Regions from separate parts of the Sphingobium sp. B2D3A genome, predicted to be linked through region 1. Evidence: predicted binding sites of a transcription regulator. Region 1 holds the regulator's gene; each other region holds the start of a gene.

Region 1 (2,268 bases):
TCCTCGCTGCCTGAGGAGGAACGCACCCCGCTGCTCCGCGGCATCTGCGGCTTCACCAACGGTCTTGCCGCCCGCCTGCGCCAGCACGACGAGGCTGCCGCGATCGGCCGGTGGGTGAACGATGGACCGTGGCGCACCTCCCCGAACCCGACCGACACCGTACTCTACGAGATGGGCGCGCACTGCCTGCGCCTGTCCGCAGACGGGCGGATCAACCCGATCCATCATTCGCTCATCGAGGGGCAGCTCAAGGCGCTCAGCGATGTGCAGGCGGCCTGCGAGCGGATCGCCAGCACGCCGGTGCCGTTCACCTATTCGCTCATTCTCCACCGTACGACTTACGTCTTCTGCCTGTTGCTGCCCTTCGCATTGGCTGGCTCGCTGGGCTGGTGGGCACTCATTCCGGTGCTGGTGGCGAGCTACACCTTTTTCGGGCTGGATGCCTTGGGCGATCAGCTGGAAGACCCGTTCGGCTATGATCCCAACGATTTGCCGCTCGATGCGATGACGCGGACGGTGGAACGCGAAATGCTCGCCCGCCTCGGCGCGACCGACCTCCCCGCACCCATCGCGCCCGATCAGCACATCCTGACCTGATCGCTCGCCCGTGCGTGGGACGACACGCCAGCCACCGAGACCTGAGATATTTAGCCGATCCGTGTTGACGTGGCTCGATTCGTTTCCTAAACGTTCTCCGTCCGTTCCATATTGGGGAACCACTCATGTTGACCGCCAAGCAACAGCAACTGCTCAGCTACATCAAGCAGCATCTCGATCAGGGTGGCGTCTCGCCCAGTTTCGAGGAGATGAAGGAGGCGCTGGACCTCAAATCGAAGTCCGGCATCCATCGGCTGATCAGCGCGCTGGAAGAGCGCGGCTTCATCCGCAGGCTGCCCAATCGCGCGCGGGCGCTCGAAATCCTCAAACTGCCGGATGGCATGCCCGTGGCAGAGCGGACGGAAGAGCCGGCGGCGGCCACCAACGTGACCCCGCTGCGCAAGGCGCCCACCGCGCCGGCGCGGACGATCCCTATCGCCGCCAATGACGTGATCGAAATTCCGCTGCATGGGCGCATCGCTGCTGGTCTTCCCATCGAGGCGATGGAGAGCGACACCATGCTGCCGGTCCCGGCCGCGTTGCTGGGCGCCGGCGATCATTACGCGCTGGAAGTCTCCGGTGACTCGATGATCGAAGCAGGGATTTTCGACGGTGACTTCGCGCTGATCCAGCGGACCGAGACGGCGCGCGATGGCCAGATCGTCGTTGCCCTCATCGACGAGAATGAAGCGACGCTCAAATATTTCCATCATGACGGCCGCAAGGTGCGGCTCGATCCTGCCAATCGCGACCATGAGCCCCAAACCTATGAGGCGCGGCAGGTGCGCATTCAGGGCCGGCTCGCGGGGCTATTGCGGCGTTATAACTGAGGCGGGCGATATGGGACGCCGGCTCTAGCGCGAGCCGGTGCCCGCGATCCATGGATGGCGGCTGCGCGGATCGTGCCCCGGCACAATCTCCCGACTGTCGAGCAGGATCAGTGCACCGCCCATGGCGCTCAGCGCTGGCCGATCCAGCTTCGCCCAGCGCGGCACACATCCGGGCGGGAGGCGCCGGTCCGCGATCACGAGGTCAGCCTGTGCGCAGGCGGCCACCAGCTCGGGATAGGGAACGAGCAGGCGCGAGCGACTGATCAGCAGGTGAACCGGCGGCTGGTCAGCACGGCCCGGCAATGTCATCGCGCACATGTCCCGCGTGCATCGCGTGTCCGGCGCCTGCGCGAGGGACGCAAACTCGCCGTCATAAGCGCTCGCCTCGGCCAAAGTCGTCCGAACATAGTCCCCGCTCCGGTCCCGCAACAGCGCCATGCGCCCGTCGCCCAGACGCACCGCCACATGATGACCATCGGCGGTGACGAGCACGTCGGCGGACGGTGCCAGAAATGTCAGGAAAAACCCAAGCGCCGCCAGAGGCAAGCCCCACCAGCGGAGCGCCGTGTGCCAGAGCATCAGCCACAAGAGGCCGATCATGGCGAGCGCAAAGGCCAGTCCGCTGGAGACGGGCAGCGACAGCGTCGCAAAGGGCTGACTGGCGACAGTATGCGCGATCCACAGCAGGAACTTGAGCGCCACGCCGACGACCCACCAGACCGGCGCCCCCAGCCCCACAGCGTCGAGTACCAGCGCGAGCACTTCGGCCGGCATTACCACGAAACTTGTGAGCGGAATGGCAATCATATTGGCCGCCGCGCCAAGCAGGCCCGAGCGATGA
Region 2 (2,268 bases), 460 kb from region 1:
CCGCGCTTCTTGCGGTGGCTTTCCAGATCGAGAACGTCGTTCTCAAGGCCCTCGGGCAGCAGGCCAAGGCGGCGCGCGACTTCCTGATAGGCCTCCACCTCGCCGCCCAGATCGCGGCGGAAACGGTCCTTGTCCAGCTTCTCGTTGGTGGCCATGTCCCACAGACGGCAGCCGTCGGGGCTGATCTCGTCGGCGAGAATGATGCGCGAGAAATCGCCATCCCAGATGCGGCCGAACTCCAGCTTGAAGTCGACGAGGCGGATGCCGATGCCGGCGAACAAGCCGCTCATGAAGTCGTTCACGCGGATCGCCATGTCGGCAATGTCGTGCATCTCTTCCTGGCTCGCCCAGCCGAAGCAGGCGATATGCTCTTCGGTGATCAGCGGATCGCCGAGCGCATCATCCTTGTAATAATATTCGATGAGCGTGCGGGGGAGCTGCGTGCCCTCCTCGATGCCCAGCCGGGTGGAGAGCGAACCAGCGGCGACATTGCGCACCACGACCTCGATCGGCACGATCTCCACCTGACGAATGAGCTGCTCGCGCATGTTCAGCCGCTTGATGAAGTGGGTGGGCACGCCGATGTTCGCGAGCAGCGTGAAGACATGCTCGGAAATCCGGTTGTTCAGCACGCCCTTGCCGGAGATCGTCCCCTTCTTCTGCGCATTGAAGGCGGTCGCATCGTCCTTGAAATACTGGATCAGCGTGCCGGGCTCGGGACCTTCATAAAGGATCTTCGCCTTGCCCTCATAAATCTGGCGACGACGGGACATGTGCGGGTGCCTACTCATCAGTTGTAAAAATCAAGGCCCCGGCGGCGCGAATCAGCGAGGATCAGCGGACACCGGGGCTCTTCCCCAGCGCATAGCGCAAGGCACATGGCAGTGCAATTTTCAGACGAACCGAGCCACGTTGGCCTGCTCGGTGCTTGCCGCCCCAGTCGTAAGAACATATAAAGAACAAATGAAACAGGAGACGATCACGGACCGCTTGGCGATCCTTGCCGACGCCGCGAAATATGATGCCTCCTGCGCATCGTCCGGCACGGTTAAGCGCAACAGTCGCGACGGCAAGGGGATCGGCTCGACCGAAGGCATGGGCATCTGCCATGCCTATGCGCCGGACGGGCGCTGCATCTCGCTGCTCAAGATCCTGCTCACCAATCATTGCATTTTCGACTGCCATTATTGCGTCAACCGCAAGAGCTCGAATGTGCGTCGTGCGCGGTTCACGGCACAGGAAGTCGTCGAGCTGACGCTCAACTTCTACCGGCGCAATTATATTGAGGGCCTGTTCCTCTCCTCGGGCATCATCAAATCCGCCGACCATACGATGGAGCAGCTGATTGAGGTAGCCCGTGCCTTGCGGGAGGATCATGGCTTCAAGGGCTATATCCACCTCAAGACCATTCCCGAGGCCGATCGCGCGCTGGTCGAGCAAGCGGGCCTGTGGGCGGACCGCGTCTCGATCAATGTCGAACTGCCGACCGAGCGCGGCCTGACCGATCTGGCGCCCGACAAGAATGGCGGGCAGATCGAAGGCGCGATGGCGCGGCTCGGTTCGGCCATGGTGGAGGCGAAGGATGCGCGCAAACGCTTCAAGCATGCGCCGATGTTCGCGCCCGCCGGCCAATCTACCCAGATGATCGTCGGCGCGGATGGCGCCAGCGACACGCAGATCATCGGCCGGGCCAGCGAATTGTACGACCGCCATCGCCTGCGCCGCGTCTATTATTCCGCCTTCAGCCCGATCCCCGATGCCAGCGCCGTCCTGCCGCTCAAGCGACCGCCCCTGATGCGCGAGCATCGGCTTTATCAGTCCGACTGGCTGATCCGCTTCTACGGATTTTCGACAAGCGAGGTGCAGACCGCGACGGACGATGACGGGATGCTGGCGCTCGACATCGACCCCAAGCTGGCCTGGGCCTTGCGGCACCGGCAGGATTTTCCGGTCGACATCAATCTGGCCTCGCGCGAAAAGCTCCTGCGCGTGCCGGGACTGGGCACGCGGGCGGTGGCTGCCATCCTCCAAGCCCGCCGCCATCATCGTCTCCGGCTGGATGATCTCGCCCGGCTCACTCGCACGGTCACCAAATTGCGGCCGTTCATTGTCACGGCCGACTGGCGCCCGACTGGCTTGATCGACACGGCAAACCTGCGTGCCCGGCTGGCCCCGCCACCTCGCCAGATGGAACTGTTCAGGTGAGGTCGGCCTCGCTCCGAGATCAGCCGGCGCTGTTCAATGCCGAACTGGATGACGCCCATGATT
Region 3 (2,268 bases), on a different contig from region 1:
GATTATTTCCGGGTGCGCGTGTTCGGCAACGGCAATCTTCATCTGTGGTTCGAGCGCAAGGACCTGCTGCAGGAGGTCAACAAGCTGCTGGCGGAGTATTATGGCGACGTCATTGGCGATGCTTACAACAGCACCAAGGCCGATGATTCGCCGGGATATCATCTGACCCGTGCCAAGAATTTCGAGGCCTTCAATTCGTCCGAGGACGTTGCCGGCGAAGTCATGCGCTATGCAGAAATTGGGTCAGGGCAGCGCGTGCTTGAGCCCAGCGCCGGCACTGGCGTTCTGGCCCGGGCCGCGCGAGACAGGGGCGCGATCGTCTCATGCATTGAGATCCAGCCCGGCCTCGCGCAAGAGCTGCGCGTGCTGCACGGCTTTGACGATGTACGCGAAGCCGATTTCCTCACCGTTCAGCCTGGCACAGAGCTGTTCGACTGCATCATTATGAACCCTCCCTTTGATCGCGGCCGCGACTGCGATCATGTCCGGCACGCCTACCAATTCCTGAAACCAGGCGGCGTCCTGATCGCTGTCATGAGCGCCCGCGCCGAACATGGCGAGGATCGCCGGCACAAGGCGCTGCACGATCTGGTTGAGCGCTGCAAACCGGCCTATGGCTGGCGCAAGTGGCATGATCTGCCCCCTGGATCGTTCGCCCATGCCGGAACACAGGTGAACACGGTTATTCTGGCAATCCGCAAGCCAAGCAGCTAAATATCGGGCTTTCCCGCCCAGCGTGGCTGAAGGCGAAATCGTCACGTTGGGAAGCAGGGCCGGTGGAGCAATCCACCGGCCCATTTCTTTCCACTTTTGGTTTAGTGCTTTGCCTGGTCCACGAGAGATGCACGACTATGGGTTGTGCAAAGTCGGCACCGCTCTATCGTCTTCGTCCGACATTGCGGCATCCCACTCCTGCGGCGTTATGCCCATCATCATTTCAAACAGGCCCAGGTCGAGAGGTTCGTCCTCGTTTTCAGGGTCGGGCGGGCGCATCAGAAAGGGAGTCTCGCTTGTCGAGGGTCTGGAACTCCCTCCTCCCCGTCTATCAGACTCTGAATTTGCAGAGCGAGTTCCTTCGCGGCCGCCATGCGCAACGTATCGCGAGGAGCGGTAAGGCCGACACGAGCCCATCCGGGGGCGGACAGCAACGCGTCGGCGAGGTCATTTGTGCTGGGCTGTTCCATAAGAACAAAATAGGAACAACATTCGATTCGGGTCAAGAACTCTGTCGATCAAATACGATGACCTGAGGGGAATCTGGTCATGCAGGGCTAGAGCGGATAATGGAATGGCACCCAGCTGAGAAGTGACCCGTCATCTGGAAAATTCAGGCCGGTGGATCTGATCCACCGGCCCTCTTCTTTTCACGCGTTCAGAGCGTCCTTGAGGCCCTTGGCGGCGGAGAAGGAAACCTTTCTCGACGCCGCGATCGTCATCGCTGCGCCTGTCGCGGGGTTACGGCCCTCGCGAGCCGGAGTGTCTTTGACCTTAAACTTGCCGAAGCCGTTGATGCTCACTTCTTCGCCGTTCTTTGCCGCTGCCGCCAGCTCCGCAAAAACAGCGTCGACATACTTGCGGGCATCGGCCTTAGTGACGCCGGTCGCATCGGCGACCTTTTGTGCGAGATCTGCATTGTTCATATCTGATGTCTCCGTTGAAAGGCGCATGGTCGATAACGCGCCATGTGATCTGCGTCACTGTCTGAGAGCTAGCAACCTTCAGCTGGTACGTCATTCTCATGCAAAACAGCGCCAATTATCTCCAGAAGTGGCCGCAAGATGTCTGGATCAAAATAGAATTGAATTGTTAGAAATTAGAAATCAAAACAATAAAAAATCCGGGTATACTTTTCAACATAAAGTTAAAATTCTATTTCATTCGAATGAATGGGTTGAAGAACTCATTTTTATGCCTAAATGTTTCCTGAATCAATGATATAGACGCTTAGATCGCGTCATTACGATGGAGTCGGATTGTGAGTTGCGAGCTGACGGAGCCAAACGGTACAACCAAGCGACAAGACTTTCTCTGGCTCGTCCAGATGTTTATGCAACGTGATACCGAAGTTGTAGGGTGGCATGGGTTTGCTGGAGACGCGGTGGCCGCCAGCTACCGCATTCCTAAGTCAATGACCGCTCGGGACGCTGCCCGCGAGTTCTGGGCATTCTTCAACGATGATTTCAGGGGCCACGCTGAGAAAGTTTGTCCATCTTGGATGTCTGCGCTCAACGATCCTCCCTATCGCTAAGGGAAGCCATGGCTCCGTTG

Evidence for each region. The regulator LexA, encoded in region 1, represses DNA repair genes until DNA is damaged. The targets are predictions, from matches to a motif close to GTTCCNCNCTTGTTCT.
Region 2: M2337_RS15475 (putative DNA modification/repair radical SAM protein) is a predicted target of LexA. The motif match lies at 946-961, and genes of this name have one in related genera.
Region 3: M2337_RS17275 (DUF6771 family protein) is a predicted target of LexA. The motif match lies at 1,186-1,201, and genes of this name have one in related genera.

Annotation. Positions count from the first base shown of each region.
Region 1 is NZ_JAOQOI010000001.1:2,856,888-2,859,155, forward strand. Features, by position in the region: gene M2337_RS13265 (bestrophin family protein) at 1-597, shown strand, start outside; gene lexA (transcriptional repressor LexA) at 723-1,427, shown strand; gene M2337_RS13275 (ComEC/Rec2 family competence protein) at 1,452-2,268, opposite strand, start outside.
Region 2 is NZ_JAOQOI010000001.1:3,317,068-3,319,335, forward strand. Features, by position in the region: gene purC (phosphoribosylaminoimidazolesuccinocarboxamide synthase) at 1-773, opposite strand, end outside; gene M2337_RS15475 (putative DNA modification/repair radical SAM protein) at 964-2,205, shown strand; gene M2337_RS15480 (UdgX family uracil-DNA binding protein) at 2,202-2,268, shown strand, end outside.
Region 3 is NZ_JAOQOI010000002.1:20,384-22,651, forward strand. Features, by position in the region: gene M2337_RS16905 (DUF4942 domain-containing protein) at 1-714, shown strand, start outside; gene M2337_RS17275 (DUF6771 family protein) at 993-1,184, opposite strand; gene M2337_RS16910 (HU family DNA-binding protein) at 1,365-1,640, opposite strand; gene M2337_RS16915 (hypothetical protein) at 2,257-2,268, shown strand, end outside.